Regions from separate parts of the Staphylococcus saprophyticus subsp. saprophyticus ATCC 15305 genome, predicted to be linked through region 2. Evidence: predicted binding sites of a transcription regulator. Region 2 holds the regulator's gene; each other region holds the start of a gene.

Region 1 (11,576 bases), 960 kb from region 2:
GCAGCAATTACTGTTACGACATTCTTAAGTTTATTATTAGATCGAATTGGTCTATTCATATCTATGGTTTTACTTATATTACAATTAAGTGCGAGTGAAGGTATGTTCCCAATAGAGTTATCAGCACAATTCTTTAGATGGATTCACCCATTCTCTCCAATGTCATATGCGATACAGGGTTATAGAGAAGCCATCTTTACAAATGCAGGACACTTTAACTTTGGATTTGTAGTAGCATTGCTCGTTGGTATTATTGTCATAATGATGATTTTACAATATTTAGTATTACTATGGTTTAACAAAAGACAACGTTTACCATTTTCAATAGAATTTAAATAAGTGCAATACGGAGGTGACTTATTTGGAAAACGTAGATAAAACAATTGAAGAAGCAATTACTAAATTTCAGATAGTTATGTTGCATTTAAATAAAGAGATAGTTGAAATTGTTAAAGAGACAGGTTTAAGTAATTTACTTTCAAGAGAACAAATTGATGCGATGAGAATTATAAAAAATGAAGGCAAAGTAACAATTAATGAATTAGCGGGTTTACAAAATATTTTTAAAACTGCTGCTTCTAAACGCATCGCAAAATTAGAAGAAATGGGCTATGTACAACGCGCTTATTCAGATAATAAACGTATTAAACTGATTATGTTAAGTGACGAAGGTGAAACATTTTTACAGAGAGCGACTGCAGTGATGACCGAAGCAGTAAAAGATCGACTAGGTAATAAATTTACTGCCGAAGAAGTACATCATTTCGTTGAGCAACTTACACATATCGTTAATGCGTTTAAAGCACATAAGTAGTTAATAGATGTACTTGTGGCATTTACAAATGTGCGAATTATAATATAAAAAGTGCCAATTCGATTCTATAGGATATTGGCACTTTTTATTTAACATTTTTTATGAAAATATAAGACATACGTAATTCAGCGAACATTATTATTTGTAAAAAATGGACTTCAATATTAACAATTAGTATAATTACTGTATAATTAAATATTTTTAAAAAGATTGTAGGTAAAGATTATTGTCCTAATAAATTTATTTTAAAAATCACAGGAGGTATATTGTTATGAAAAGAACAATAGAACGTGTACTGACGTGGATTGGTATCGTCTTACAAATACTTGGTGTTGTACTAATGGCTGTTCTAATACCTATGATGGGTAACGGCGAGGTCAAAGAAGCATTCATTAGTCAGATGATGCAAGAAGATAGTAGTTTCACGTATGAAGACGGAAATACGATATTTAGCACTTTTAGTGGTCTTTTGACTACTGGTTTAGTCTTAGGTATTATACTATTAATCATAGCGCTTATAGCAGTATTTTTAATTAGCAAAAAGCCAAAAGTGGCAGGCGTTTTATTAATTATCGCTGGTGTGATTTCATTCTTAGGAAATTGGATAAATGCGGTTTTATGGCTTGTTGCAGGTATTATGTTATTAGTGAGAAAGCCGAAAGAACCAATTTATGACAAAGAAGAAGATGACGATGTAAATCCATATATTAAAGATGGATCTCAAGTGAATGAGCGTAATAACTCATTTATTTTATCTGAAGAGCAAAAAGAAAATGAGCAAGAGACAATAAAGGATGCTTACTCACAATCTAAAGATGATAATAAAACAGATTTAGATAACTTAGATGATCTAGATGAAAGATCAAAAAAATTGAAAGAAGATCCTTATAAGTATTAAATGATACTTTGTTAATCTGTATATCTAAATAGACTGGGTTACTAAATGTAGCCTAGTCTATTTTATAATACATAGATTGCAAACCAATATTTAAAGCAATTATGTATATAAACTTAGAAAAATTGTGATATATTTTAATAAAATGAGATTAAAAGTAGTTAAATATTAAAATGGGGTGAGAAAGATGATGATGGCATTAGGCATGCTATTGCCTGTTTTGGTGGTTGGTTTTATTACTATGTCCATATTGGAAGAAAGAAAAAGAAATCGTAATAAAAAGAAAGATAAATAATTGTTATCAGAGTGAAAAGCTTATGCAGCTTTTTGTGTATATAACGTAAGAACACATATAAGTAAAAATCGAATTTCCAAAGAAAGATTTCATAGTGCCTACGCAACAAGGATGATTAGTCTGTAGGAATGGAAAAGTCGTTTTATAGCGTAGTAGGATTTTAAGGGTAATTAGGCCGAGACATATAAAGATGTTTCGGTCTTTTTTCTTGTGAACTGAAAAATTATAGCAGTATAAAAAATTAAGATATGGCATAAGGATGATGTTATTGAGATGCATAAAATGTTTAACGTGAAACAAAATGATTTTAAATTAATGGTTAAAGTCAAACGATTAATATTCTGATATGATTAATAGTAATATAGGTTAAATAGTAAAGTTATAAAATGCAACTTCAATCATAAATAACTAAAGCGCAACAAAGGGGGATGCTTATGAGTGAAATGTTATATATACTACAGACTGTACTTTTACCTATTTTTATCATGATATTTTTAGGATACATACTGCAAAAGAAATTTACATTAGATTTAAATACATTGGCCAAACTTAATATCTATGTCTTTGTGCCTGGATTTATTTTTGTGAAATTTTACAAGACGCATTTTGCGTTAAGTTTATTGTTTTACATTATCATTTTCTTCGTAATCTATATGTTTGTACTATTTCTTATTGGTAAGTTATTGTCTATGTTCCGTAAAACGGATAAAGGGGAGACAACAACGCTTACAAACAGTCTGATGTTCTTTAATTCGGGTAACTACGGTGTCCCAGTAAATGATTTGGTTTTCAAAGGCGATCCATTAGCAATGTCTGTTCAAGTTATTGTGTTATCTTTGCAAAACATATTCACGTTTTCTTATGGTGTATTTGCGATTCAATCTTTACATATAGGAAAGTTAAAGGCACTTTTAGGTTATTTTAAAATGCCTGTGTTATATGCATTATTACTAGCAATTATATTAAATTACAATCATATACCTATTCCTGAATTTATTTGGACACCAGCGAATTATGTTGCCGATGCTATGATTGCGATTGCGTTATTAATGCTAGGTGCTCAAATATCTAATATCAAATTTAGTTTGAAGTGGTCCAAATCCTATGCGTATGTTTTTATAAGATTGATTATAGGGCCCTTGATTGCCCTTGTTATTATCAAAATCATGGGGATAGAGGGCATCATAGCTCAAACATTATTCATCGCATCAGCAATGCCAACGTCTGTAAATAGTTCAGTTATCGCACAAGAATATGACAATCATCCTGAATTAGCAGCAGAACTTGTCTTTTTATCTACTTTATTAAGTGCCATTACAGTTGTCATCGTGATATACATGTCTAAAATATTATTTTAATAGGAGCAGCTATATCGTGATGTGCTTGCTCATGAAATTAAAAAAAGGTGAATATAAGTGATTAAATTATGATTTTAAGTCACTTATGTTCACCTTTGATTTTATTATATGATTCAAGTATTTAAAATTCTACTACTGTATATTGACGTAATGTCTTTTGAAAAGGTGGCTTGTCAGCTTCACCATTTTTAGATTTTTTATGCATTGCTTTATGCTCTTCAACATGAGAAGGTCTAGCAACCCAATTTTGAAAATCTTTTTTCTCATCCCATTTACTTACAACAACATATTCAACATCATCTGATTTAGATTTTGTCCACACTTCTGATGATTTTAAACCAGCCACATTATGCAACTCGGATTGTGTTTTCTTTACTTTATTATATAGTTGTTGTTCATGTTCCTTGTTAGTCGAAAAAGCAACTTCTGCTACAAACATTACAATCCCTCCTTATAAATTAAATACATATATTATTTTAGCACTAATAAATTTTTCGCTCTAATGAAAATTTCAAAATAAAATTCACGAAGTGTTAATAAACTTTTGACGAATTTGTTAATGTCTATCTTCAGATTTGAAACACAATATATAGTGTTTTATAATTAATGTATATACTATATATAGAAATGAGGGTTAATATGAACAAACTTGAAAAAAATTTAAAGCATCTCATTACGAAAGATCCAACTGTAGTTAATGAAAATGCTAATAAGGATAGTGCTACATTTTCGACTATGAGAGATTTAACAGCAGGTGTAGTGTCTAAGTCGTATGCTTTGGATTATTTATTACCTAAGCATGTCGCTCAAGCCCATGAAGCAGGAGACATTCATTTTCATGATTTAGACTATCATCCATTCCAACCACTCACGAATTGTTGTTTAATTGATGCAGAAAGTATGTTGTCACATGGCTTTCAAATAGGTAATGCGACCGTAACGTCACCGAAATCTATACAGACTGCATCAGCACAATTAGTACAAATTATTGCTAATGTGTCTAGTAGTCAATACGGCGGCTGTACAATAGATCGCGTTGATGAATTGTTGAGTAAATACGCAAAATTTAATGAAATGAAACATCGACAAATTGCAGAAAAATTTGTACATGAGTCAGTCATTGATACATATGTAGATGAGCGAGTAACGCAAGACATTGGGGATGCCATTGAGAGTCTCGAGTATGAAATCAATACGCTATACACTTCGAATGGGCAGACACCTTTTGTTACACTCGGCTTTGGATTAGGAACTGATCGATATAGCCGCAAGATTCAAGAAGCGATATTATCTACTAGAATTAAAGGGTTAGGTAAAGACCGTATTACTGCAATTTTTCCTAAATTAGTTTTTTCAATTAAAAGAGGTGTTAATTTAAATGAGTCAGATCCCAATTATGACATTAAACAGCTCGCTTTAGAATGTTCAACTAAACGCATGTATCCAGATATATTAAACTATGATAAAACAGTGGAACTATTAGGAGATTTTAAAGCACCTATGGGTTGCCGATCATTCTTACCTGCATGGAAAGATAAAGATGGTCATTATGAGAATAATGGCCGCTGTAATCTAGGTGTGGTAACACTGAATGTACCAAGGATTGCTCTGGAATCAAAAGGTGACATGGAAGCTTTTTGGAAAATATTTCATCAGCGTATGGCCATAATGCACGATGCACTGGTTTATCGAATTGAACGTATTGCACAAGCTACGCCAGAGAATGCACCGATTTTATATCAAAACGGGGCATTTAAACACAGATTAAAAGAAACAGATGACATTATGACATTATTTAAAGGGCAACGTGCAACTTTGTCTATAGGATATATTGGGTTATATGAAGCGGCAACGGTATTTTATGGGCCTCATTGGGAACGTTTATCTAAAGCAAAAGCATTTACATTAGATATATTAAAATCGATGAAAGCATATCAGTTAAAATGGACAGAGCAATACGATATTTGGTTTAGTATCTATAGCACACCAAGTGAATCCTTAACGGATCGTTTTTGTCGACTAGATCGTGAACAATTTGGAGAAATAGCTGATATCACAGATAAAGGTTATTATCAAAATTCATTCCATTATGATGTTAGAAAAGATGTGACGCCTTTTGAGAAAATTGATTTTGAAAAAGATTATCCAGAATATGCGAGTGGTGGTTATATCCATTATTGCGAGTACCCGAAATTAAATCATAATTTAAAGGCATTAGAAGCGGTTTGGGATTATGCTTACGATAAAGTAAGTTATTTAGGCACAAATATCCCAATTGACCATTGCAGAAAATGTGGATTTGTCGGAGATTTTAAAACAACTGCAAAAGGCTATCAGTGTCCGCAATGTGGCAATGATGATCCTAAGTCGGTAGATGTGGTTAAACGTACGTGTGGCTATTTAGGCAATCCTGTTCAACGGCCTACTATAGAAGGTCGCCATAAAGAAATGTGCGCGCGCGTTAAACATTTGAAAGATGCATCAGTATGAATATTTTAAAAATAAGACATGGGCAAGGCCATATCGCTAAAATAGAAGCACAAAGCTTTGTAGATGGTGAAGGTGTGCGTTGCAGTTTATATGTTTCAGGTTGCCCATTTGCCTGTGAAAATTGTTATAATAAAGTGGCTCAAAATTTTAAATACGGTGAGCCATTTCATGAAGACACATTAGAAGAAATTATGGAATACTGTGCGCCAAATTATATTTCAGGACTCAGTATCCTTGGTGGCGAACCTTTTTGTAATGTAGATATCACTTTGAAGTGTGCTCAAACTTTTAGAAAACGTTTTGGAAATACCAAATCATTATGGGTATGGACTGGTTTTTTATTTGAATATTTAGAGCGAGATTCAGCAGAAAGAAAGACATTGCTTGAGCTCATTGACGTCTTAGTAGATGGTCCATTTATTAATCATTTATATAGACCTAATTTACCGTATAAAGGCTCAATGAATCAACGCGTGATCGATGTTCAAGCATCATTGCAAAAGCGCAGGGTGTGTGAGTATATCAAAAGTTAATTATAATATACATGATTTGCTCAAAGGCATTTATGAATCCTCAAAATATAAGTCATCATAATGTAAAGGAGTAGATAATGTATGTGTACAGGATTTTCATTTTTATCAAAAAGTAAGCAGGCGATACTTGGTCGAACAATGGACTTTGTTTATCACTTAGAGGGTCAACCTGCAGTACAACCACGTCATTTCTATTGGGAATCGCGTGTCGAATATAAAGGTAAAACACAATATGGCTTCATTGGTGCAGGAAGTGACATGGAAGGATTCTTATTTGGTGATGGGTTAAATGAGCACGGTGTAGGTGTATCGATACAGTATTTTAGAGGCTATGCTTCATATGCGACAGAAGTGCGTGAAGGATATATGAATATCGCTCAAAATGAAGTGATTACATGGGTGCTTGGCTATAATAAAAATATTGATGACTTGATTGAAAATGGTAAGCAAGTAAATGTTGTCGCACACGTGCTTAATGATATTGCTGAAGTCCCACCATTACATTATCATATTACAGATGATACAGGTCGTTCAGTTGAACTTACTTTCCAGGATGGGAAAATTGTAATTAACGAGAATCCAATCGGTGTTTTGACAAATAATCCAGATTTAAATTGGCATTATGAGAATTTAAGAAATTATACAGCTGTCACACCGCATAAACCCGAAGCTAAAAATGTCATGGGCCAATCATTAGGCTCTTTAGGCAATGAAGGTGGTACTTATGGATTGCCTGGTGGTTATACGTCACCGGAACGATTCATTAAAACAGCTTATTTGAAAAATTATTTAATTGGAAGTGAAGATCCAGAATACGATGTGATGGATGCTTTTAAATTATTAGATAGTGTGAGTATACCTAAAGGCGCTGTCTTAGATGAAAACGGCGATATGCATTATACGTTATATCAAACGGTATTTAATTTAACAACTCGCACAATGTACCTCAAGTGGTATGACACAAATCAAATTACCGAATTACAATTAACAGAAGATTTGATTTTAAAAGAAGACATGACAATATTTGAATCAGTCCAAGCATTTGTAACAAATAAATTGAATCATACATCTTCATAAATATGAATAAAATGGTCTCGTGAATTAAATTTCATGATAGACAGAAGCGGTGCCGAGAACCTATTTCTATTTAGGATTCTTGGCACCGTTTTATTTTTGAAAGTAATAGGTAGATGTGGGATTAAATAGTCAGATTTTGGAATGCAATCATTCAAGTTTTAGATGAAAAAATTGAACAACAATTTAAATAGGGTGTAACGTAAGTGCATTAAATATATTTGAAATATGTTATCTAAATCAAAACACCTAATGCATTTATTTTTAAGATTGTTATTTTCAGCCTTCTTTATAAATCATGTAATTTCTCTTCAATTTCTGTTCTTTGATTTTCCATAAAATCGGGGAGGTTCAGTTTTTTACCTAAATCTTTAATCGCTGTATCTACTGTAAAACCAGGTGCTGCCGTTGCAAATTCAAACATAATGCTATTATGGCGATAGTAAAGGGATTTGAAAAAGTAGCGATCAATGATGCCACTATGATTTCCCGGGTTATGATTGATTGTATCTAACACAGCGTACAAATCTGAATCATTTGGCGTATTGACTGCAATATGATGCACATAACCTTGTCCAGGTCGAGCACGTGAACCTTGTTCTTCAACTAAGACAAAATCCGTATAGAGCCCATCAGAATCTAATGTCAATACAGTTTCATCTACATTTTCTCTTAACGAATAACGTAAGTCATTTTTTAAAAAATGAAGTGTTGGTTGAATGTCGCGTAAGCGCAGTTCCACTGGCCCCATACCTAAAATTTGATATGCTTCTGGAATATCTGTATAAGGATTTTTTCTCCAAGCGTTAGGTGTGTTGCGATGGTTATTTGCAAGTAATAATATTTCTAAACCATCCATATCTTTGAATAACAGCGCATGATGATTTAAATAAGTCATTTGTGTTGTTGTGATATGCTGTTCATTTAAACGACGTTCAAAATAAGTCAATGCAGATTCATCGGGAACGAGTAGTGATACGCGATGTATACTGTTCGTACCTGGACGGTTTTTACCTAAATTTGGAATTTCGAAAAAGCTAAGCAATGTGCCTGGTGTACCGATTTCATCTCCATAAAATAAATGGTACATCGTTGGATTATCTTGATTTACAGATTTTTCAACTAGGCGTAGGCCTAATGTCTGTGTGTAAAAATTTTTATTGATTTGTGCACCTTTTGTATACATTGAAATATGATGATGTCCGATAATATTCATAAAAGAGACCTCCAAAAGCAATTTATATCATAATTGCTATAATCATTTCCTTTTAGAACAAAAATAAACTTAATAAGTATAAAAATATACTAATAGTAATAATATAAATGGATTCATGTGAAGCTGCAAATTTATTACATTTAAAGAAAAAGACAGTGGAATGATAAAAAAGTACGAATCTCGAAGAAATAGAGACGCGTACTTTTTTATATTATTTATTATTTTTGAAGTCTAAATAATATAGACTGAATTCCAAATCATTTTTTAAATGTGATTCTAATAAGGATACTGCTAAATCAATATCTCTGTTAAAAAGCGCAGTAACAATTTCTCGATGTTCTTCAATAAGTCCTGGTCTACGCTTATTTATCACGGTTTGACTAAATAAATAATAGAAAGAAAAATAAAATCAGTTTGGAAAAACTATCAAAACTTACTGGTGTCAGTACATCTTCATTGAATGAGATTGAAAAGGGGAATACCATTCCCTCTATTAATACAGTTTGGAAAATCAGTAACGGGTTAAAACTGTCTTTTAGTAGTTTGATGAGTGAAGCGGAGTCAGATTATGTGCAGGTTAATAAAGAGGATGTTGTACCGGTAACTGAAGATGACGGGAAATATCGTGTGTACCCTTATTTTCCATTTGAAAAAAGTAAATCTTTTGAGTTTTTCTATGTAGAATTAGATCCAGGTGCGACGTTAGACTCAGAACCACACTTATCCGGTTCGGAAGAATCAATTATTATTGTAGATGGACAATTAGAAATGCATTTAGAGAACGAAGTCATTGATTTAGGTAAAGGAGATGCCTTGAGGTTTAAGTCCGATATCACACATAGTTACACCAATCATGGTGAAGACATGACACTCATTTCTATGGTGATTGATTACAAATAACAAAGTAAGCATATAGTGCTAGATATAATGGTACGGTAGAAAATAATATATATGGGGAGCAGAAACATGAAATCTAACGATAAAAGATTTTATGTTTCTGTTTTTTTATATAACAAATTTGTCATCCTTTTTTCATGTGAAAAGCAGGAGGTGAGTGAGATCACAATGCTAAAATAAGGCACAGTGCAGTAAGCCTATTTATTAAATTAGAGAAAAAAGGAGTATGAATTTGAATAAAATAAACACAAGAATTGAAACATTAGATTTTTTGAGAGGATTCGCTTTGATAGGTATTATGCTCGTAAATATTGTAGTCATTGCGAATATCGGTATACCTGAGTCGTCACAAGATATAACATATAAGAAATTTTTAGATTTTTTTATAGAAAGTAAGTTTTTTTCTATTTTTCATATTTATTTGGTATTGGTTTTTATATTTTTATGCAAAGAGCAGAAGAGAAACCTGGAAATAAATATTTTATATATCTGCGCCGTATTCTGATCCTAGCTATATTTGGATTGATTCATATGCAACTTCAACCAGGAGAAGCATTAGTAGTATACTCAATTTTTGGATTATTGTTGATACCATTTTTTAACCTTAATAAATTTATTAATCTAGTTATTGGCATCCTATTACTGATTATGGTCTTATATCTTGATGCTAAAATTTTGACACCATTACCTTATTTTATTTTAGGGTTAGCTAGTGCGCAATTTGGGATGATTTTTAAATTTAATAGATATAAAATATGGTCAGTCGTTGCTTTGATTTCAGGTATTATTTCAACGATTGGTTGGTACTTATTAGAGAAGGCGTATGTAGTACCGAACTTTAAGTTATTACGACAAAAATCGGAAGTAAGTATTAATCATTATGCTGAAAATGTAGATCACTATCATCACTTGATTACGATTTTCTCACCGTTTATGAGTATATTTTATGCATCGTGTCTTATTTTATTATTAAATATTTCTTGGGCTAGAAAAGTTTTATCTCCATTAAAGTATTATGGAAGCATGGCATTAACAAACTATATTGGACAAACATTGTTAATTTATTTAGCGATTTCAATATTCAGTGGGAAGCACTGGACGCACGTGGACACTCTATGGATATGTGTATGTGTTTATGTTTTTCAATTATTGATTAGCACCTATTGGTTAAAATATTTTAAGTTAGGTCCTTTAGAATACATTTGGAAAATGGCAACCTATATGAAAAAGATTAAAATGATAAAGTGACAACCAATTAAGCGTCTGGGACAAAAATAGATGTCTTAGACGCTTTTTGATTTAGGTAGTAGATAACTCTGAATTGAAAATGAAAAGTCTCACTGCTTTAAAGCACTCCTTTTTCTATTTATGAAAATGAGTAGTTCATATGCATAAGCCAGAGCTTATGTATTTTGCATAAAATTCTAGGAAACTTATGCATGAGCTTCAGCTCAGGAAAACTTTTCCCTCCCAGTCATCCTTGCCTTGATTGCATAGATAGGGCTACGACATCTCAATTAAACAATTTGATTTCTGCCTCACTCCCTGTTAAGCATATATTTAATGAATCAGTGAATGTTCTAATAAACAATGTTCTATTTTATATTGAAATAGAATCATATTTAAAAATGTTTTTAATACTTGGTATTTGCTAATGATTGGGAGATTTATATGGATATAATTAGCGTATTAATTCTATTTGCAATATTTTTAGGCGGTTTAGTAAGAACATACTTTGGATTTGGAGAAGCGTTAGTTAGTATGCCGTTGCTAACACTTATTGGTTTAGATATACATACTTCAGTTTCGGTTATCGGTTTAGCAGGCATTTTAGTAGCGAGTTTCAATATTTTTTTAGATTTTAAAAATATTGAATATAGGTTATTAGCTGCACTATTAATAGGTAGTTTTTTAGGGGTTCCATTAGGTATATGGATTTTAAATTTTGTAAATACAAGTGTGGTTCAATGGTTACTTGGTTTATTTTTATTTTCATATGGAACT
Region 2 (11,576 bases):
ATCATCAGAAATTTTAAGTGCCGTATTAATGTTAGAACATTTAGGATGGCAAGAAGCTGCAGATAAAATTACTGCATCTATCGAAAAAACAATCGCGTCTAAAGTAGTTACTTATGACTTTGCTCGTTTAATGGATGGTGCGAAGGAAGTTTCTACATCTGACTTTGCTGATGAATTAATTAAAAATCTATAATTCAGTTAAAATTAAATCTGTCAGCATACATTTAGCATATATTAAAAAAGACGAAATTCTCACTTATGGAATTTCGTCTTTTTATATCAATTGGCTACTAAAACTGTTTGATAACTAAGGGAGTCTATGTGAGATAGGATTGGAATAAAATACACAGAGTAAATGAAAACGCTTATTTAGGTGTTCATATTATGTATATAGTGTTAAGATTCTATTAACGCAATATATTGTTTTCAATAATGACTTCAGTTATAAATAGCGCAATACATTGTTTAAAGCAAAATTACAAAAGTTTCAAAAAATATTTACATAGATTGTTATTACTTGCTTTGTAAAGTTTATGTTAAAAAATTTTAAACTATGTTATTTTTATTAAAAATTAAGTTATAATTAATTTGTAAACAAAAATATGGAGGTATACTATGTCACAAAAAGTACTAGTAGTAGATGATGAGCAATCAATTGTAACCTTATTAAAATATAATTTAGAACAAGCTGGATACATAGTAGAAGTAGCCTATGATGGTGAAGAGGCATTAGAAAAAGTAAATGCTACAAACCCAGAATTGATTGTCTTGGATGTAATGCTTCCTAAAAAAGATGGAATTGAAGTTTGTAAATCAATACGTTCTGATAAAAATCTTGTACCTATACTTATGCTAACTGCCAAAGATGATGAGTTTGATCGTGTTCTAGGTCTAGAGTTAGGCGCAGATGATTATATGACTAAACCATTTTCACCAAGAGAAGTTGTTGCCAGAGTAAAGGCAATATTAAGAAGGTCTGCAATCGTAAATGAGGCGGTACCAGTTGAAAATGATGAAGATGACATACTCATTGGTTCGATAAGAATTCGACCTGAATATTTTGAAGTATATAGAGAAGATGAATTGCTTGAATTAACACCAAAAGAATTTGAATTATTATTGTATTTAATTGAGCGTCAAGGCAGAGTTATCACACGTGAGCATATGTTGAACTCTGTTTGGAATTATGAATTCGCTGGTGATTCTAGAATTGTGGATGTACATATAAGTCATTTAAGAGATAAATTAGAAGAAAATCCAAAACAACCCAAACTAATTAAGACAGTTCGTGGGTTAGGCTATAAATTGGAGAGACCTAAAGTCTAATGTTAAAGTTTCAACAACGACTTTTATTTTTATTATGTATCATCGTTATTATAAGTTTTTTAGCTTTAGGTGCAATTATTACACATGCAATATATAATACAGTTTCTTCAGCTCAAGAAGGTGATTTGGAACATCAAGCTGATCATCTAGTCAAACTATATAAGAATGACAAAGAAAATGAGATGACTGATATTGCTAAAAGTGAAAAGCTTACAGTTAAAATAGAGGAAAGTAACGATGTCTTGTTTTCCACAAATCAAGGAACACAAATAAATGAGGATATAAAAAATGAAGCAAATCCTTCTCGATTAATCTATGATAAAGAAAATGATGATCGCAGATATACATTTAAAACCACTATTGATGATAAAGATGTATACCTTAGTGGAATAAATAATGAGATATTAGAATTACAGATTCAAATGTGGAAATATATTGCACTGATTGGTTTATTTGTGATTATCATCATATTTTTAGTTGTTAGAAGTATTAACCGGACTTATATTAGACCAATTAATGAAGTGACTTATGCAACGAACCTGTTAGCAGAAGGATATTACCATGTGAGAGTACCTGAAAGTAATGTCAAAGAAACCAGAGAGTTATTTGTAACGACGAATGAACTTGCTCGCAGGTTGCAAAGATTGAATCACAAACAAAAACTTCAATCTAATCGATTAAAAACTACGGTAGAAAATATACCAAGTTCCATATTGATGATTGATAAATATGGTGAAATCGTTGTAGCTAATAAATCATTTTATAATGTTTTTACACCTGAAAAAGCTGTAGAGCATAAAAGTTATGTTGACTTTGTAGATTTGACACTACAAAAACTTATTACCGAAGCATTTAAAGTAGAAAAGCCAATATATGATCAAATTGAATTAACAATTGATCAAGTTCATCAAAAATATTTTGACACATCTTGTGTACCGATTCTTTCTAAAACAAAGAAAAATTTATATGGTATGGTGATTGTGTTACACGATATTACGAATCTTAAAAAACTAGAAAATTTGAGAAGAGAATTTGTTGCTAATGTGTCACATGAATTAAAAACACCAATTACGTCTATCAAAGGTTTTGCAGAAACATTATTAGATGGTGCAAAAAACGATGAACAGACGTTAAATGAATTTTTAAAAATTATTTCTAAAGAATCAGATCGCATAGAAACATTAGTGTTTGATTTATTAGATCTCTCACATGTTGAGCAACAAACAGAAATTGTAACAGAATACGTGAGTCTTTCGGAAATCGCAGAAAGCACAATCAAGAATATGCAAAATATTGCAGAAGAAAAGCAAATCACAATTGTTAATGAAATTAAACCTGACATAGTCATTGATGCAAATAAAGATAAAGTATCACAAGTGGCCTTGAATTTGTTGTCTAACGCCGTGAGTTACTCTAAAGCATCAAGTGAAGTGATTGTACGTGTATATAAAGATGCAAACAAACGTATCATGGAAGTCCAAGATTTTGGTATTGGTATTAGTGCTGAGGATCAGCAGCATATTTTTGAAAGGTTTTATCGCGTAGATAAAGCGAGAAGTAGAGATTCAGGCGGTACTGGTTTAGGACTTTCAATAACCAAACACATTATGGAAGCACATAATGGACGTATTAATGTCTTTAGTCGCCCTAATGAAGGCTCTACTTTTAGAGTCACATTTTTCGAATAACGTTGTGACACATGTTATAATTTTAAAATCAAAGTAGCTTATATGTATATAACGGTCAGATAACCTAAATGGTATTTGACCGGCTTTTTTATTTCGTTAATATTTATTTGAATATCGCAAATATGACGTATCAATACAGTTACGGGAGTTTTTTATGCTAAAATAAATATAAATATGTGTTGGAGGTTAAAACATTGAATAAATTAATCTTAATTGATGGTAACAGTCTGAGCTTTAGAGCTTTTTATGCTTTACCACTTTTACAAAATAAGGCAGGTATACATACCAATGCTGTTTATGGCTTTGCGATGTTACTTGAGAAAATAATTAAAGAAGAACAGCCTACACATTTTCTTGTTGCATTTGATGCAGGAAAAACAACATTTAGACATGAACAATATAGTGAATATAAAGGTGGACGTCAAAAAACACCACCGGAACTAAGTGAACAATTTCCATATGTCAGACAATTGTTAGATGCGTATCAAATTAAACGATACGAATTAGACAATTATGAAGCTGACGATATTATAGGAACATTAAGTAAACAGGCAAATGCAGAAAAATTTGAAACAATAATTGTTACAGGTGATCGAGATTTGACGCAGTTAGCTACAGATGATGTAACAATCTATTACACAAAAAAAGGCGTAACAGATGTTGATCATTATACGCCTGAATTTATTGCTGAAAAATATGATGGCTTAGTCCCAAATCAAATCATTGATATGAAAGGATTGATGGGCGATGCATCAGATAATATTCCTGGCGTGGCTGGGGTTGGTGAAAAAACAGCAATCAAGTTATTGAAGAAATTTTCTACTGTTGAAAATGTTTATAATCATATTGAAGAAGTGTCTGGTAAAAAATTAAAAGAAAAACTAGAAAATAGTAAATCTGATGCTTTAATGAGTAAAGAACTTGCTACAATCAACTGCGATAGCCCTATAGAAGTCACTTTAGCAGATACGAAGTTACCTGAAAGTCCTGATTCAACAGCAAAAATTGATATCTTTAAAAAACTTGAATTTAAGCAGCTTTTAGATCAAGTCGATGTAGAGGGCACGCATACTTCTGCTGAAGAATTAGAACTTGAAATTACATCGGATTTTAGTAATGTAGATTTTAATGAATTATCAGAAGCCACTATTCATTTTGAATTAGATGGATCGAATTATTTGAAAGATGATATTTTGAAATTTGCTTTATATGATGGATCAAATCATGTTGTCATTGATGCGGATAAGGTTCATGACTATCCGGAATTGATAGCTTGGTTAGAAAATGATAAGACAGAAAAAATCGTCTATGATGCTAAAAAATCATATATTGTTGCACATCGCTTAGACATAGCTATTAAACATATCGTTTTTGATGTTATGCTCGCGAGTTATATTATCGATCCATCTCGCACAATTGATGATGTGAATTCTGTGGTTTCGTATTTTGATCAACATTATGTGAAAGAAAGTATAGAAGTTTTTGGTAAAGGTAAAAAAAGACATGTACCTGAGGATGAAATTTTAGATCATCACGTTGGAACGATTATCGAAGCAATTAACAAAACTAAACCAAAAATGGAAGCGCAGTTAGAAGAATATAATCAAACTAACTTATTAGATGATTTAGAATTACCGTTAGCACGTATTTTAAGTGAAATGGAAGAAACTGGCATTTACACAGTAGCAACCGATTTGCAAGAAATGGAAAAAGAAATTCAAGCGAAACTTGATGTACTAATTAATAATATTTATAACGCGGCTGGCGAATCATTTAATATTAACTCACCAAAACAATTAGGCGTGGTACTATTTGAAACATTAGAATTACCTGTTATTAAAAAAACTAAAACAGGTTATTCTACGGCCGTAGATGTACTGGAGCAACTACAAGGACAACATCCTATTATCGACTATATTTTAGAGTACAGAACATTATCAAAACTACAATCTACTTATGTAGAAGGACTGCAAAAAGTGATTAGTGAAGATAATCGCATTCATACGCGTTTTAATCAAACACTTGCACAAACGGGTAGATTGTCATCTGTAGATCCTAACTTGCAAAATATTCCAATTCGCTTAGAAGAAGGTCGAAGAATTAGAAAGGCATTTAAATCTAGTGACGATAACAATGTCATCTTCTCAGCTGACTATTCGCAAATTGAATTACGTGTACTTGCACATATTACTCAAGATGAGAGCATGAAACAAGCATTCATCAATGATGAAGATATTCATACAGCAACTGCTATGAAAGTATTTAATGTACAGCCAGATGAAGTTGATAGTCTAATGCGTAGACAAGCGAAAGCAGTAAATTTCGGTATCGTATATGGCATAAGCGACTATGGGTTAAGTCAAAGTTTAGGTATTACACGTAAACAAGCAAAGCAGTTTATTGATGATTATCTCGATAGTTTCCCTGGTGTGAAACAATATATGGAAGATATTGTTAAAGATTGTAAAGCGCAAGGTTATGTTGAGACACTATTACATCGCCGTCGTTATATTCCGGACATCACTAGTAGAAACTTTAATTTACGTGGTTTTGCGGAAAGAACGGCTATGAATACACCGATACAAGGCAGTGCCGCAGATATTATCAAATTGGCAATGGTTAATTTTGTAAATGAAGTTAAACATACTGATTTTCATGCGCAATTATTATTACAAGTACACGATGAATTAATTTTTGAATTACCTAAAGATGAAGTAGAGGCTTTTAGTGAATTTATAGAAGAAATAATGGATAATGCATTGGCATTAGACGTACCACTCAAAGTTGAAACAAGTCATGGTAAGACATGGTATGACGCAAAATAGAAAGTAGGTGAACAAGTGCCTGAATTACCTGAAGTAGAACATGTAACAAGAGGCATTAAGCCATTTGTAAAAGGGCAAAAAATAGAATCTATTCTCTTTTCTGATAAAGTACAAGAAGGAAAAGCGAATCATAGAGAAACCATTGTTAAAGGTATGGAGCTTGATACTTTTAAACGATTCACTAGGCTTTATACGATTGTTGATATTGAGCGAAGAAGTAAGTATATTGTCTTCTATTTAGAAAAAGATGGAGATAAGCGAATTCTAATAAGTCATTTAGGTATGGCTGGTGGATTTTTTGTCGTAGATAAGCTTGAAGATATTAGTGTGCCAAATTATCGCAAACACTGGCATGTCATATTTAAATTAGATAATGACAAATTACTTGTGTATTCAGATATTAGACGCTTTGGTGAAATTAGAAACGTTGCTTCATTTGAAGCTTACCCATCATTTTTAGAAATTGCCCCAGAACCTTTTGAAAAAGAAGCTATGGCACATTATTTGGCTTGGTTTGATAAAAAGTTATATCAAAATAAACCAATTAAACAAATGATTCTAGACCACCGTGTCATATCAGGATGTGGAAATATATATGCTTGCGAGGCATTATTTAGATCAGGTATTCATCCAGCTAGATTACCAAAAGATTTAAATCATCAGGAACGAGAAATGTTATTCTATTATGTTCGAGAAGTACTGGAAGCGGGTATAAAATATGGTGGAACAAGCATTTCAGATTACCGTCATGCTGATGGTAGTACAGGTACAATGCAGCAACACCTAAACGTATATAAACAAAAAGTTTGTAAAGTTTGTGGCGATGACATTGCAACACAAGTAATTGCAACGAGAAATAGTCATTTTTGTCCAACTTGTCAAAAAATAAAGGAAGAGTGAGAATATGCCGAAAGTTATAGGACTAACTGGTGGTATCGCATCAGGTAAATCTACGGTATCAGAACTATTAAGTGCACATGGTTTTAAAATCGTAGATGCAGATATTGCATCACGTCAAGCAGTAGAAAAAGGTACAAAAGGCCTAGAACGTGTGAAAGAATCGTTTGGTGAGCAAGCTATTGATGAAAATGGTGAAATGAATAGAGCTTATGTAGGCGAAGTAGTATTTAATCAACCTGAAAAGAGATTAGAATTAAATGAAATCGTACATCCTATTGTGCGAGAAATTATGGAAAAAGAAAAAGCACAATACTTAAGCGAAGGTTATCATGTCATTATGGATATTCCATTATTATTTGAGAATAATTTACAAGATACTGTCGATGAAGTCTGGTTAGTATATACTTCAGAAAGTATACAAATCGATAGATTGATGGAACGAAATAATATTTCAATGGAAGAAGCGAAAGCACGTGTTTATAGTCAAATTTCTATAGATAAAAAACGTAGAATGGCAGACCATGAAATAGATAATCGTGATACAAAATTAGAACTAAAACAAAATTTAGAAAATTTATTATTAGAAGAAGGCTATATAGAGAGTCATTCTGAAGATGTACTTTAATAAAAGTGATTACAACCACCCAATTATCTTTGATAATTGGGTGGTTTTTATATAAGAGACGTTCTAATAACTTAAGTATTTTTATTATTAATATTTAAGGAAATACATAAGTGAGAATAGGATATATACGAAAATCTTACTGATTAATATTAGAAAACATAAAAGCCTTAATGCTAAAGTTTTTAAATTTATTATAGAAAACGCTTTCCTGAATAAATATTTATGTTATACTATTTCCATAAAGTATAACACTAAGACGAGGGGTGCTTCGAATGACGACAAATATAGCAATTAACGGAATGGGTAGAATAGGTAGAATGGTGTTGAGAATCGCACTAAAAAATAAAGATTTAAATGTAGTGGCGATAAATGCGAGTTACCCACCGGAAACAATTGCACATCTAATAAATTATGATACAACACATGGCGTTTATGATTTTAAAGTAGAGCCAATAGAATCGGGAATTAAAGTTGATGATCACGAAATTCAATTAGTTTCTGATAGAAATCCTGAAAATTTACCATGGAAGCAATTAGATATAGATGTTGCAATAGAAGCAACAGGTAAATTTAACCACGGAGATAAAGCGATAGCACATATTAAAGCTGGTGCTAAAAAAGTATTGTTAACAGGTCCATCTAAGGGTGGAGATGTACAAATGATTGTCAAAGGCGTTAATAATGACCAATTAGATATTGAGAAATATGATATTTTTAGCAACGCTTCATGTACTACAAACTGTATCGGTCCGGTTGCAAAGGTATTAAATGATCAATTTGGTATCCAAAATGGCTTGATGACAACTGTACATGCCATTACCAATGACCAAAATAATATTGATAATCCACATAAAGATTTAAGACGTGCACGTTCATGTAATGAAAGTATTATTCCAACTTCAACTGGTGCTGCTAAAGCATTGAAAGAAGTATTGCCAGAATTAGAAGGGAAATTACATGGAATGGCTTTACGCGTACCTACAAAAAATGTATCACTCGTTGATTTAGTGGTCGATTTAAATGAAAATGTAACAGCAACACAAGTGAACGAAGCTTTTGAAGCGAATGATTTACAAGGTGTCATTTCTACCGAAGATGCACCACTCGTTTCAATGGACTTTAACACGAATCCACATTCGGCCATTATCGATACACAAAGTACAATGGTAATGGGAGATAATAAAGTTAAAGTGATAGCATGGTATGACAATGAATGGGGCTATTCTAATAGAGTAGTTGATGTTGCCACACAAATTGGACAATTACTTAAAAACGATGTTGCAGCTGTAGCAAATTAATTTTCAAAAATAGCGATTACAAATTTTAAAAATAATTATCTAAAACGTTTCGTAACATAGTTGTTAATTTATAAACTATATTACGAGGCGTTTTTAATTTTATTATTATTTCTTCGTTAATATTAGCTTTAAAGTTAATAAATCTTAATTATACGGCGTTTCTTTTGAATTATGCTATACGATATAGATATAGTGTAATAGCGAATCTTTTGTGACTTGCATATTTATAGTATAATGTAAGGTAATCAAAAAGAGAGGGTGATAATTCGATGAAATGCCCGAAATGTAATTCGACTCATTCTCGTGTTGTGGACTCTAGACATGCAGATGAAGTTAATGCGATTCGACGTAGAAGAGAATGTGAAGAGTGTGAAACAAGGTTCACTACTTTTGAACATATAGAAAAAAGACCACTCATCGTAGTTAAAAAAGACGGTACACGTGAGCAATTTTTACGAGAAAAAATATTAAATGGTTTAGTTCGTTCATGTGAGAAAAGACCAGTACGATATGAGCAATTAGAAGACATTACAAATAATGTCGAATGGAAATTACGTGATGAGGGTCGTGCTGAAATTTCATCAAGAGAAATTGGTGAACATGTTATGAATTTATTGATGCATGTAGATCAAGTATCGTATGTAAGATTTGCATCTGTATACAAGGAATTTAAGGATGTAGACCAGTTACTACAATCTATGCAAGGTATTTTAGCTGAAAATAAACGGAGTGATTCTTAATGGGGTTACAATCCTACGATTATGGTTTGAGACCACATGATAATTTCAATGTTGTTCGTGATTTTAATTTAAATAATAACCATTTAGAAATATTAAATAGATTGTTTACGCCCATGATTGGTATGAATGCGATTGGTTTATATCATTACTTGAATCAATTTGCGGAAGTTGGTTCTGATACTGTTTTAACTCACTATATTATAATGAGTGAATTAAAAATAAATTTGTTGGAATTCAGAAAAGAAATGGATTTGTTAGAAGGTACAGGCCTTGTTAAATCATATGTTAATCACAGTGCACAACATTCATCGTTTATTTATGATTTGATTCAACCACCTTCTGCGAAACAATTTTTTAACGACCCTATGTTATCTGTTTATTTATATAGTGAGGTAAGTAAACAACGTTATCAACAACTCAAACGGCATTTCGAGAGTGATCAGCGTATTGATTATAGTCAATATCAAGATGTGACTCGTACGTTCACTGATGTATTTAAAGTGCCAAATAAAACGGTGGAAAATGATGGTATAGAAAAAAAAGAAACAGCATATACTGGTTTAAACTTAAGTCAAGTTCAGTTTGATTTTGAGACACTTTACGATTTATTACAAAGCCATTTTATAAGTGCAAAAATAATTGATAAAGATGCTAAAATATTAATCACACAAATTGCTACATTATATGGATTGACACCTGAAGCAATGAAACGCATCATATTAAAATCCATCACAAGTGCACAAGAATTGTCATTTGAAGAATTGCGTAAACATGCAAGAACGTATTATTTAATGGAGCATGAACAACAATTGCCTACACTAAATGTTAAAACAGAAGCGGATAGTGAAACTAAACTAGAGAATCAACCAGTGGAAACTGAAAGTGAAAATGATAGTTGGCTTAAACAATTGGAGGAAACAAGTCCTATTGATATGCTTGCATCATGGTCAGAGTCTGAACCAACTACCCAACAAAAATATATGATTGAAGAACTGATTGAACGTGAACATTTATCATTTGGCGTTATTAATATTCTATTGCAGTTTGTAATGTTAAAAGAAGATATGAAGCTGCCTAAATCCTATATATTTGAGATTGCATCTAATTGGAAGAAAAAAGGCATTAAAACAGCAGAACAAGCATATCAATACGCCGTGAAAGTAAATCAGCCTAAGAAAGAAAACCAATCTAATAAACGTAATTATAAACAGAAACAATTAGCTTCCAGAGAAATGACACCAAAATGGTTAGAAGAACGCGATAATAAGCAATCGAATGAACCATCCAAAGATGAAGATGATGAGAAATTAAAAAAAGATAGAGAACAATTTCTTAATCAATTAAAAAATAGATGGAAGGAGGACAATAAATGAAATCTTTCAACCATATTATGGGTGAATCAAATGATTTATCAAAACGCATCGAAAAAATCAAAAAAGATGTCGTCAAAGATCCAGACGTCAAACAATTTTTAGAGACACATAAGTCCGAATTGACCAATGCAATGATTGATGAAGATTTAAATATTTTGCAAGAATATAAAGACCAAGAAAAGCATTATGATGGTCATGCTTATAAAGATTGTCCCAATTTTGTTAAAGGACACATACCTGAATTGTACATTGAAAATAATCATATAAAGATTCGCTATTTACCTTGTCCTTGCAAAATCAAACATGATGAAGAAAAGTTTAATGCACATTTGATTACATCCCATCACATGCAACGCGACACACTAGATGCTAAGTTGGAAGATATTTATATGGACAGAAGAGATAGATTAGATGTTGCTATGGCTGCAAACCAAATCTGCGACAAAATTACAAATCACGAATCGCAAGTGAAAGGTTTATATCTACACGGGCCATTTGGAACGGGGAAATCTTTTATATTAGGTGCTATAGCGAATCAATTGAAAACTGAAAAAATATCATCGACCATCGTTTATTTACCAGAGTTTATTCGTTCGTTAAAAGGCGGATTTAAAGACGGTAGTTTTGAGTCTAAACTTCAAAGAGTCAGAGAAGCGAATATACTCATGTTGGATGATATTGGTGCTGAAGAAATTACAACATGGGCAAGAGACGAAGTCATTGGCCCGCTCTTACATTATAGAATGGTTCAAGAACTGCCAACTTTCTTCAGTTCAAATTTAAGTTTCGAAGAATTAGAAT
Region 3 (11,576 bases), 930 kb from region 2:
GCAACACTATAGTAAAGATAGTATATGAGTATCGCTTTCATCCCATAGTAACTGAACCTCTCCCAAAATTCAGTGAAGAATAATGTACTTAGTCCTTTTGGATGGCCGAAGAAACCGGTTCTTGGAGTACTTTCCATAATTTCTTCGTGTGTATAATTAATTTTTTTCATAATTTCCCTCCCCCTAAATGGTTGGATTTATTTTATAATGTTTTTACAAAAATAACAAGTGTATATATCAATAGCGCAAAATTAAGTTTGGAATCAATTTAATAAAAAATGAAATAATATAAAAATAAACTACCTGCAAGATACTTTAAGATCTTGTGGGTAGTTATTATAATGAAGAAATCTTAACGATTATCTATTTTTTCAGGATAAAGATCATGATTCATTAAACGATGTTCTGCCATTTTTTCATATTTAGAATCTGGACGGCCATAATTGGTATATGGATCAATTGAGATGCCACCACGTGGTGTGAACTTGCCCCAAACTTCAATATAATGAGGGTCCATGAGTTCGATTAAATCATTCATTATGATGTTCATGCAGTCTTCGTGGAAATCACCGTGATTTCTAAAACTAAATAAATAAAGTTTTAAAGATTTTGATTCAACCATTTTGATATTTGGAATATAAGAAATATAAATTGTAGCGAAATCTGGTTGACCAGTAATAGGGCAGAGTGATGTGAACTCAGGGCAATTGAATTTAACAAAATAATCGCGTCCCTGATGCTTATTATCAAACGACTCTAAAACGTCAGGTCTATAATCAAAATCGTATTTGTTATTTTGATTACCGAGTAATGTAATATCTTCTAATTCTTCTTTATTACGTCCTTCTGTCATGGTAAAGCACTCCTTATGTTTTTGGTTTTTGTTCTTCTTTTTGAATTGATAGCGGTTGGCGTCTTGCTTTTTCAAACATGTAGTAGCTTGAAGCTATGATAATGACATAACCCAAGATTGCATAGAAATCTGGTGATTCTCCGAATAATATAAAACCGAAGAATGCAGTAAATATAATCGATGCATAAGTGAATATCGAAATGTCTTTAGCTGGAGCGTAACTATAGGCTAGTGTAATACCAATTTGACCAGCAGCTGCTGCGAGCCCAGCTCCAATTAAATAAATGACCTGCATCATACTCATTGGTTCGAATGTGAAAATCGTAAATGGAATCAATACTACAATAGAAAAGAATGAAAAATAAAATACAATTGTATAGGGTGCTTCGCGAGTGCTCAATGCACGTACACACGTATATGCACTTGCAGCAAAAATACCAGAGAATAAACCGCCAATAGCAGGAATCATAGAGGATGAGAATTCTGGTTTAACCACGAATAACATACCGAATATTGCAATGACCATCGCTATAATTTGATAGTTACGAACTTTTTCATTTAGAAATATCAAACTCAGCAAAATAGTCCAAAAAGGATTGAGTTTCATTAGCGTATCAGCGTCACTTAATATCATATGGTCTATGGCATAGATATTTAATAAAACACCGATTAGACCTAAAGTCGAACGTGAAATTAAAAGTGGCTGACTGCTAAGTTTACCAAACAGGGGTTGCTTATATTTATAAATGAAATATAAAGGGATAAACATAGCTACTAAATTTCGAGCGAGTGACTTTTGAAACACCGGCAAATCACCAGCTAATCTGAAGAAAACAGACATAAAGCTAAAGCCAATTGCTGAAACTAGGATAGCAATGATCCCTTTAACTTTAGGATTCATATGTATCGCCTCGATTATTTTAATTTTTAACGTATTCATATTAGCATAATTATATAGATTATGTATATATGCTTGAAAGTAAAAGGGAAATGAGGTAACATGAAAACACGAACAAATGTTCTGTATTGATTCAATGAAATTCAAGACATATTTCAAAGTATTTTATTGCTTAGATAATTTCAATTGTGAGCAATTTAGTATTAGATGATAAGCTGAGTGACGCTATATCAATAGTTACAAGGTTTTAGAAAAAAGCAACTAAAATAGCTTTAAATTCCGAAAAAAATTTTTTATAAATAGAAAAGTACGAGTTAACGTTGAATTGGTGCCATTTCTGTTTCGAATTCAAACTTTTGTCAAAAACAAAGCCCTTTAAATAACTTTCTGAGTTATGTATAATGAAACACATAATATAGTATTTGTGACCAAGAAAAAACACAATATATTGTGTTTTGGGACGTAGTCAATTTATTTATAATAAATCAAATTTTAAGTAAAATCACACTATTTTGGACGTTTAATCATGACAAATCAAGCATTAATGCTTAATTATTGAGTTTTTACATAATCACATATAGTTAAAAGAAATCACTATATATTGTGGTTACCCAATATGTGCGCTACGGTTACTTATAATACATTTAAAATATAAATACGATGAAAGTACTATTTAATAACGTCAAAGTGAACTTAATAACATACTAGTATTAGAAAGAAGGTGATCCAATGAAGGTTGTTTATTTTTCATTCTCTGGTAATGTACGTAGATTTATTAAAAAAGCAGAAATTACTAACACTATGGAAATTACTCAAAATAATTGTACTGAGAAGATTGAAGAACCATTCATCTTGGTCACTGGAACGATAGGTTTTGGAGAAGTACCACAACCAGTTCAGTCATTTTTAGATATAAATCATGATTTACTAAGAGGCGTTGCAGCTAGTGGAAACCGCAATTGGGGACAAAACTTTGCGAAAGCTGGACGATCTATCTCGGAAAAATATCAAGTTCCTTTACTAATGAAATTTGAAGTTCAAGGTACACAAAATGATATTAGCGAATTTAAAGATAAGGTGGGACAGTTCAATGAAGATTATGGACGAGAAGAAATACAATCATATTGAGTTAAATAACGAAGTAACAAAACGTAAAGATAATGGCTTTTTTAATTTAGAAAAAGATCAAGAGGCGCTTGAAGTTTATTTAGAAGAAATTCAGGATAAAACAATTTATTTCGACACTGAAATTGAGCGTTTGCGCTATCTCGTTGATAATGACTTTTATTTTGATTTGTTTGCAAAATATTCAGAAGCTGATCTACAAGAAATTACAGATTATGCTAAAAGTATTCCGTTTGAATTTGCAAGTTACATGTCAGCAAGTAAATTCTTTAAAGATTACGCACTTAAAACAAACGGTAAAAGTCAATATCTAGAAGATTATAAGCAACACGTAGCGATTGTTGCACTTTATTTAGCTAATGGCCATAAAGCGACTGCCAAACAATTTATTTCAGCAATGGTGGAACAACGATATCAACCAGCGACACCAACATTCTTAAATGCTGGCCGTGCACGTCGTGGAGAATTAGTATCTTGTTTCTTGCTAGAAGCGGATGATAGTTTAAACTCTATTAATTTTATTGATTCGACTGCAAAGCAATTAAGTAAAATTGGCGGCGGTGTAGCCATTAATCTTTCTAAACTACGTGCGCGTGGAGAAGCAATCAAAGGAATTAAAGGTGTAGCGAAAGGCGTGCTACCTGTTGCAAAATCTCTTGAAGGTGGCTTTAGTTATGCAGATCAATTAGGTCAAAGACCTGGTGCAGGTGCTGTTTATTTAAATATTTTCCATTATGATGTGGAAGAGTTTTTAGATACGAAAAAAGTGAACGCCGATGAAGATTTACGTTTATCAACGATTTCAACTGGTTTAATTGTGCCATCTAAATTCTTTGATTTAGCAAAAGAAGGAAAAGATTTCCATATGTTTGCACCGCATACCATTTATAAAGAATACGGTTTAACGTTAGATGACATTAATTTAGATGAATACTATGATGAACTTGTTGCAAATCCTAATATTGATAAAAAGAAAAAAGATGCACGTGAAATGTTAAATACGATTGCACAAACACAATTGCAATCTGGTTATCCTTATTTAATGTTCAAAGATAATGCAAATAAGGTACATGCTAACTCAGACATTGGCCAAATTAAAATGAGTAATTTATGTACTGAAATTTTCCAATTACAAGAAACGTCTATCATTAACGATTACGGTACAGAAGATGAAATTAAACGTGACATTTCATGTAATCTAGGTTCTTTAAACATCGTTAATGTTATGGAATCAGGTAAGTTTAAAGATTCAGTTCATACAGGTATGGATGCATTGACAGTAGTGAGTGATGAAGCAGATATTCAAAATGCGCCAGGCGTTAGGAAAGCCAATAGAGAGTTACATTCTGTAGGTTTAGGTGTAATGAATTTACACGGTTATCTAGCTAAAAATAAAATTGGTTATGAATCAGAAGAAGCTAAAGACTTTGCCAATATCTTCTTTATGATGTTGAATTATTATTCTATAGAACGTTCTATGGAAATCGCTAAAGAAAGACAAGAAGTATACAAAGATTTTGAACAATCAGACTATGCTAATGGTAAGTATTTTGAATTTTACACTTCACAAACATTTGAACCTAAATATGAAAAAGTACGCAAATTATTTGATGGTTTAGAAATTCCGACACCAGAAGATTGGAAAGCACTGCAAGAGCAAGTGGAAACAAACGGTCTTTTCCATGCATATCGCTTAGCGATTGCACCGACACAAAGTATTTCATATGTCCAAAATGCTACGAGTTCTGTAATGCCAATCGTTGATCAAATCGAACGTCGTACGTATGGTAATGCGGAAACATTCTATCCAATGCCATTCCTATCACCAGAAACAATGTGGTATTACAAGTCAGCATTTAATACGGATCAAATGAAATTAATTGATTTAATCTCAACGATTCAAACACATATTGACCAGGGCATCTCTACAATTCTTTATGTTAATTCTGAAATTTCTACGCGTGAATTATCAAGATTATATGTATATGCGCATCATAAAGGTCTAAAATCTTTATACTATACACGTAATAAATTATTAAGTGTAGAAGAGTGTACAAGTTGTTCAATTTAATAAATGAAATGTAAACGTGCAAAGTGAACAGCGGTGTTATGAGGCAGCCTTATCCAATGGTTAGATTAGGCTGCATATCACTGCTTAATTAAAAATATTTACTGGATAGGGGACAATAACTAAATGAAAGCAGTCAATTGGAATACGCAAGAAGACATGACGAATATGTTTTGGCGACAAAATATTTCACAGATGTGGGTAGAAACTGAATTTAAAGTATCTAAAGATATTGCAAGCTGGAAAACATTAACAGATCCTGAAAAAGAGGCTTTTAAAAAAGCATTAGCTGGTTTAACAGGATTAGATACACATCAAGCTGACGATGGCATGCCATTGATTATGTTACATACTACGGATTTAAGAAAAAAAGCCGTTTATTCATTTATGGCAATGATGGAACAAATCCATGCTAAAAGTTATTCACATATCTTTACAACGTTACTACCTTCCAGTGAAACAAACTATTTATTAGATAAATGGGTTATTGAAGAACCACATTTAAAATACAAATCAGATAAAATTATCAATAATTATCATAAATTATGGGGTAAAGAGGCTTCAATTTATGATCAATATATCGCACGAGTATCAAGTGTGTTCTTAGAAACATTTTTATTCTATTCAGGTTTCTATTATCCGCTTTATCTTGCTGGGCAAGGTAAAATGACGACTTCTGGAGAAATCATTCGTAAAATCTTATTAGATGAATCTATTCATGGTGTATTTACTGGTATGGATGCTCAAAGTTTACGTAATGAACTTTCAGAAAGTGAAAAGCTGCAAGCAGATCAAGAAATGTATAAATTATTAGATGATTTATATAAAAATGAGGTAGCTTATACGCATTCACTTTATGATGATATTGGTTTAGCTGAAGATGTATTAAACTATGTGAGATACAATGGTAACAAAGCATTATCTAATTTAGGATTTGATCCGTACTTTGAAGAACGTGAATTCAATCCAATTATTGAAAATGCTTTAGATACAACGACTAAAAACCATGACTTCTTTTCAGTTAAAGGTGATGGTTATACATTAGCGTTAAATGTAGAAGCATTAAAAGATGAAGACTTCGTTTTTGACGAGTAGAAGCACTATTAATTATAAAAATGTCATGATGAAAGTACAATTTTAAGCAAGTATTAGTCAACCGTATATAATAAGTAAAAAGCCGAGACATTATGTCTCGGCTTTTTTACTTATGGATAAAATAAACAGGCATGATATTTAAATAGAGATATACATTATATAAAGTCCATTAGAGTAAAATTACATAAAAATGAACAATTAAAATAAGAAAGTGTGTTTTTCAAGGTGTGATATTAAATATAACGCTATACATATATAGATTGTATTTAAATACTTTTGTTTAAATTGCTCAAGGCTATTGAATTTACCATTAAAAATGGTAAAATTTTATTATAGGTATTGATAATGATTATCATAACCAATGTAGTTTGAGCATCGCATTTTATAGTGGAAGGGTTAGAGGTAGGTCATTTATGAAATTTTTATTAAATGGTATTGTCTTAGCTATTATATTACTGGTACTTACAATCCTTTCTTTATTTATAGGCGTAAGCAAGGTATCAATTACAGACATTTTCCATCTTACAGAATCACAGATGAATATTATTGTTTCAAGTAGAATTCCGAGAACGGTTAGTATCATCATATCGGGTAGTACATTAGCGCTAGCTGGTTTAATTATGCAACAAATGATGCAGAATAAATTTGTCAGTCCTACTACTGCTGGAACGATGGAATGGGCGAAACTAGGTATTTTATTATCAATGATTTTCTTTCCACAGGAGAATATCATTATAAAGTTAATTTTTGCAGTAGTTTTAAGTATTGCAGGTACTTTCCTTTTCGTTAAATTAGTACAATATATTCGTTTTACAGACGTCATTTTCATACCACTATTAGGCATCATGTTAGGTGGTATCGTATCAAGTTTTGCAACATTTATCGCGTTGAGAACCAATACAGTACAAAGTATAGGAAACTGGTTAAATGGTAACTTCGCCATTATTACAAGCGGTAGATATGAGATTTTATACTTAAGCATTCCTTTATTAATACTTACATATATATTCGCCAATCATTTTACTATTGCTGGTATGGGGAAAGATTTTAGTAATAACTTAGGAGTCAATTATGAAAAAATAATTAATATAGGATTGTTTATCACGGCTACGATTACAGCACTGGTTGTTGTAACTGTAGGCACGTTACCATTCTTAGGGCTTATTGTTCCTAATATTGTCTCAATTTTTAGGGGAGACCATCTGAAAAATGCATTGCCGCATACAGCGATGCTAGGTTCTATATTTGTAATGTTTTCTGATATTTTTGGCAGAATCATTGTATATCCATATGAAATTAATATCGGTTTAACGATTGGGGTCTTTGGCACTGTTATTTTCATAATCTTGTTAATGAAAGGACGACATAATTATGCAAATTAGTGCTAAGTCTAAATTATTTACGTTAATAGCAATTACTGTGGTTATCGCGGGATTGTATCTCATTATAGGTATTGATTTCGAAATATTCCAATATCAATTTACAAGTCGTTTGCGTAAATTGATCCTCATGATTTTAGTAGGTGGTGCCATTGCTGCGTCTGTCGTTATTTTCCAAGCGATTACCACGAACAGACTTTTAACACCATCTATTATGGGGTTGGACGCTGTATATATGTTTGTAAAAGTATTGATTGTTTTTGTATTCGGAGTACAATCCGTATTTGTTACAAATCTATACATTAGCTTCCTTATATCACTCATAGTTATGATTGGTTTTTCATTATTATTATTTCAAGGCATTTTTAGAATCGGAAATGTTTCAGTCTATTTAATATTACTTGTTGGTATTATTTTAGGCACATTCTTTAGAAGTATCACAGGCTTTTTAGAATTAATTATCAATCCAGAAGATTTTTTAGCTGTACAAAGTGCAATGTTTGCTAATTTTGATGCGTCAAATACGAAATTGGTCACTTTATGTGGTGTGATACTTATCATTTTAATTATGATTACTGTATACGCAATACCTTATTTAGACGTGTTGCTACTAGGTCGAGATCAAGCTATCAATTTAGGGATTTCTTATCAGACATTAACACGTATTTTATTAATTCTAGTTGCAATTTTGGTGTCTATTTCAACGGCATTAGTTGGACCAATTACATTTTTAGGGTTACTGACAGTAAACTTGGCTCATGAATTAATGAAAACGTATCAACACAAATATATTTTACCGGCAACCATTTGTATAAGTTGGATAAGTTTGTTTTTAGCGCAAGCAATTGTAGAGAATTTCTTTGAAGCAACAACGCAAGTTAGTATCATCATTGATTTAGTAGGTGGCAGTTACTTCATTTATTTATTAATTAAAAGGAGACATGCGAATTGATACGAGTACAAGGGCTTAATAAAACGATACAAGATAAAGTGATTTTGCAAGATATTGATGTAGAGATACGCAAGGGACGACTTACATCGATGATAGGGCCTAACGGTGCAGGTAAAAGTACGCTATTGTCTGCTATTACACGATTAATTGACTTTGAAGAAGGTACCATCGATATAGAAGGCAAAGCGATTACAGATTATAAAAGTAATGACTTGGCTAAAAAACTATCAATTTTAAAACAATCTAATCATACAGAATTGAATATAACGGTTGAAGAATTGGTGAAATTTGGACGTTTTCCTCATTCCAAAGGGCGTTTGAAGCAAGAAGATAGAGATCAAGTTGAGTATGCACTCGAGTTATTACATCTTACTGAAATTAGAGGTCGTTATTTAAAAACACTTTCTGGTGGACAGCGTCAACGTGCTTATGTAGCAATGACTATTGCTCAAGATACGGATTATATTTTACTTGATGAACCGTTAAATAATTTGGACATGAAACATTCAGTTCAAATTATGCAAACTTTGAGAAGATTAGCCAAAGAGTTGGATAAGACGATTGTAGTCGTTATTCATGATATTAATTTTGCCTCTTGCTATTCAGACGATATTATTGCTTTGAAAGATGGCCAACTTGTTAAGGCAAGTACGAAAAATGAAGTCATCCAAACAGATATTTTAAAAGAATTATATGATATGGATGTCAAAATTGAAGAGATTCGTGGACAACGTATTTGTATTTATTACGATGAAGTGACCGAAGTGCCGGAATTATCATTTGCACAGTCGATGTAAGATGATGCGTGGACTTTGAAGGGAGTGATGCAACCGTAACGTTGTTAAACTTTTAGGGACATAGAAGGTAGTACATATTAAAAATTCAGGAGGAGTTAAGCACATGAAAAAGTTAGGGTTATTATTAGTAGTTGGGTTAATGTTTTTATTAGTAGCATGTAGTAATGGCGGATCAGAAGATAAAAAATCTTCAGACACTGATTCGAAGAGTAAAGATTCAAATGAAACTGTAAAAATTGAAAATAATTATAAAGCAAATGGTGAAAAGCGTGATGGTAGTGATGCCAAGACTGTTAAAGAAACAGTTGAAGTGCCTAAAAACCCTGAAAAGGCAGTTGTTTTAGATTATGGTGCATTAGACACAATGAAAGAACTTGGTCTTGAAGATAAAGTTAAAGCGCTTCCTAAAGGTGAAGGTAACAAGTCATTACCTGATTTCTTAAGTGATTTCAAAGATGATAAGTATTTAAATACTGGTAGTCTTAAAGAAGTTAATTTCGATAAAATTGCAGAAGCTAAACCAGACGTAATATACATATCTGGACGTACAGCAAATCAAAAAAATCTAGATGAATTTAAAAAAGCAGCACCTGATGCAAAAGTTGTTTATGTTGGTGCAGACGATAAAGATGAATTGAATTCATTGAAGAAAAATGCAGAAAATCTAGGAAAAATTTATGATAAAGAAGATAAAGCTAAATCATTAAATAAAGAATTAGATGATAAAATTGCTAGTATGAAAGAAAAAACAAAAGATCTAAAAAATGATAAAGCATTATTCTTATTAGTTAATGAAGGTGAATTATCAACATTTGGTTCTGGTGAACGTTTCGGTTCAATGATTTTCGATACAATGGGCTTCACTCCTGCAGATGATAACATTAAAGATAGCCAACATGGTCAAAACGTAACAAATGAATATATTGCTGAGAAAGATCCAAGTATTATTTTCGCAATGGACCGTGGTCAAGCAGTAAGTGATAACGCTACAGCTAAAAAAGCATTAGGTAATGACGTTATTAAAGATGTTAAAGCAATCAAAGACAATAAAGTGTATGAATTAGATCCAAAACTTTGGTATTTTGCTAGTGGATCAACAACAACAGCGATAAAACAAATCGATGAAGTTGAAAAAGCGATGGAAAAATAAAAAAGCATTAAAATGTGGGGATATTGATTGAAAAAAGCGTCTGGAATTTATTCCAGGCGCTTTTTTGTTGAAAAGAAAATAAGTTAAAACGTTAAATTATTCATCACTATCATACTAATGTTATAATATTTTTATCATCATACTTTCGAGTAAATATATAAATGCTAGATAGAGCGTTTTAAAGAAATAGTAGGGGGACAAAGTACATGATATTAGATAATGTAAATCCAAATGATTTATTTCCAACTGAGAAAAAAGGACCAACTGTTCTAGGCACAATAGAGTATTCAGTACAAGGTTCGACTGAATTTGAGGGTGCTTTTATAGCTACAAATGAGAGAATCATTTTAAATGTTGATATGAACGGTGAATTTTATTATAGAAGTATTGCATATAATGAAGTTGAAAAAATTGAATATGATGGAGAAAAAATTAATTTCACTTTTAACATTGGGCCTATGCCTATGAAAAATATTCAAAAAGGTGACGTTGCTACATTTGTACAATATGTTAGTGATAAAATTGACCAATAGTTCACTGGGAATATGAGATACAAACAAATAAAGAAATAACAAAAAGCGTAGATGCACACCATGGCATCTACGCTTTTTAATATGACAAAATTAAGTTTTATATCGTTTCTTTATTAAATTTCAAAGTATAAATGATAATGATACTTACAGCGATTATTAAAATGGGCATCGCATTTTGGACAAGCTTCTATCATCATGTAGTCATTAATTGTCATTTCATGATTACAGACACCACATAAAATAGCTTTTTCGTGAAATTCATTTGCTTGCCATCGCTGAATCTTATGTGATTCATGTTCATTGTGGCATTTATAACAAGGATAGTATTTATTACAACATTTAAACTTAATGGCAATAATATCTAAAGGTGTTTGATAATGTGTACAGCGTGACTCATTATCTACAGTGGATCCATATACTTTTACCATAGTGATTTCTCCTATTGTTCATTGAGTGGGTGTTCTCCGATAATTCTAACTTCAGGGTGCAGCTCAACATCAAATTTTTCTTGTACTATTTTTTGAACGTAATGAATTAAATCTTCATAATCTGTTGCCGTTCCTTTATCTACGTTAACCATAAAGCCAGCATGTTTTGTTGAAACTTCAACGCCACCAATGCGATGACCTTGCAAATGAGCATCTTGAATCAACTTGCCAGCGAAATGACCAGGCGGACGTTGGAATACACTACCACATGAAGGATACTCTAGTGGTTGTTTTGATT

What was found. Region 2 encodes NrdR, which represses ribonucleotide reductase genes. Its sites were predicted from a motif close to AACACNATATATNGTGTT; they were not measured.
Region 1: a site for NrdR is predicted at 3,942-3,959, ahead of nrdD (anaerobic ribonucleoside-triphosphate reductase). Genes of this name have one in related genera too.
Region 3: a site for NrdR is predicted at 2,189-2,206, ahead of nrdI (class Ib ribonucleoside-diphosphate reductase assembly flavoprotein NrdI). Genes of this name have one in related genera too.

The regions. Positions count from the first base shown of each region.
Region 1 is NC_007350.1:161,390-172,965, forward strand. It holds gene SSP_RS00680 (YhgE/Pip domain-containing protein) at 1-339, shown strand, start outside; gene SSP_RS00685 (MarR family winged helix-turn-helix transcriptional regulator) at 362-814, shown strand; gene SSP_RS00690 (DUF4064 domain-containing protein) at 1,086-1,712, shown strand; gene SSP_RS00695 (AEC family transporter) at 2,439-3,362, shown strand; gene SSP_RS00700 (antibiotic biosynthesis monooxygenase family protein) at 3,484-3,801, opposite strand; gene nrdD (anaerobic ribonucleoside-triphosphate reductase) at 4,002-5,852, shown strand; gene nrdG (anaerobic ribonucleoside-triphosphate reductase activating protein) at 5,849-6,385, shown strand; gene SSP_RS00715 (choloylglycine hydrolase family protein) at 6,467-7,462, shown strand; gene SSP_RS00720 (VOC family protein) at 7,749-8,675, opposite strand; gene SSP_RS12925 (FCD domain-containing protein) at 8,887-9,048, opposite strand; gene SSP_RS00725 (helix-turn-helix domain-containing protein) at 9,090-9,575, shown strand; gene SSP_RS00735 (DUF418 domain-containing protein) at 10,017-10,820, shown strand; gene SSP_RS00740 (sulfite exporter TauE/SafE family protein) at 11,244-11,576, shown strand, end outside.
Region 2 is NC_007350.1:1,117,012-1,128,587, forward strand. It holds gene icd (NADP-dependent isocitrate dehydrogenase) at 1-193, shown strand, start outside; gene SSP_RS05495 (response regulator transcription factor) at 616-1,326, shown strand; gene pnpS (two-component system histidine kinase PnpS) at 1,326-3,014, shown strand; gene polA (DNA polymerase I) at 3,209-5,839, shown strand; gene mutM (bifunctional DNA-formamidopyrimidine glycosylase/DNA-(apurinic or apyrimidinic site) lyase) at 5,855-6,739, shown strand; gene coaE (dephospho-CoA kinase) at 6,744-7,364, shown strand; gene gap (type I glyceraldehyde-3-phosphate dehydrogenase) at 7,637-8,662, shown strand; gene nrdR (transcriptional regulator NrdR) at 8,932-9,402, shown strand; gene SSP_RS05530 (replication initiation and membrane attachment family protein) at 9,402-10,775, shown strand; gene dnaI (primosomal protein DnaI) at 10,772-11,576, shown strand, end outside.
Region 3 is NC_007350.1:2,043,107-2,054,682, reverse strand. It holds gene SSP_RS09975 (peptide MFS transporter) at 1-170, opposite strand, end outside; gene queF (preQ(1) synthase) at 353-853, opposite strand; gene SSP_RS09965 (DMT family transporter) at 867-1,754, opposite strand; gene nrdI (class Ib ribonucleoside-diphosphate reductase assembly flavoprotein NrdI) at 2,481-2,879, shown strand; gene nrdE (class 1b ribonucleoside-diphosphate reductase subunit alpha) at 2,842-4,947, shown strand; gene nrdF (class 1b ribonucleoside-diphosphate reductase subunit beta) at 5,071-6,039, shown strand; gene SSP_RS09945 (ABC transporter permease) at 6,453-7,421, shown strand; gene SSP_RS09940 (iron chelate uptake ABC transporter family permease subunit) at 7,411-8,370, shown strand; gene SSP_RS09935 (iron ABC transporter ATP-binding protein) at 8,367-9,167, shown strand; gene SSP_RS09930 (ferrated catecholamine ABC transporter substrate-binding lipoprotein SstD) at 9,271-10,317, shown strand; gene SSP_RS09925 (PH domain-containing protein) at 10,524-10,850, shown strand; gene SSP_RS09920 (CHY zinc finger protein) at 10,964-11,278, opposite strand; gene murB (UDP-N-acetylmuramate dehydrogenase) at 11,290-11,576, opposite strand, start outside.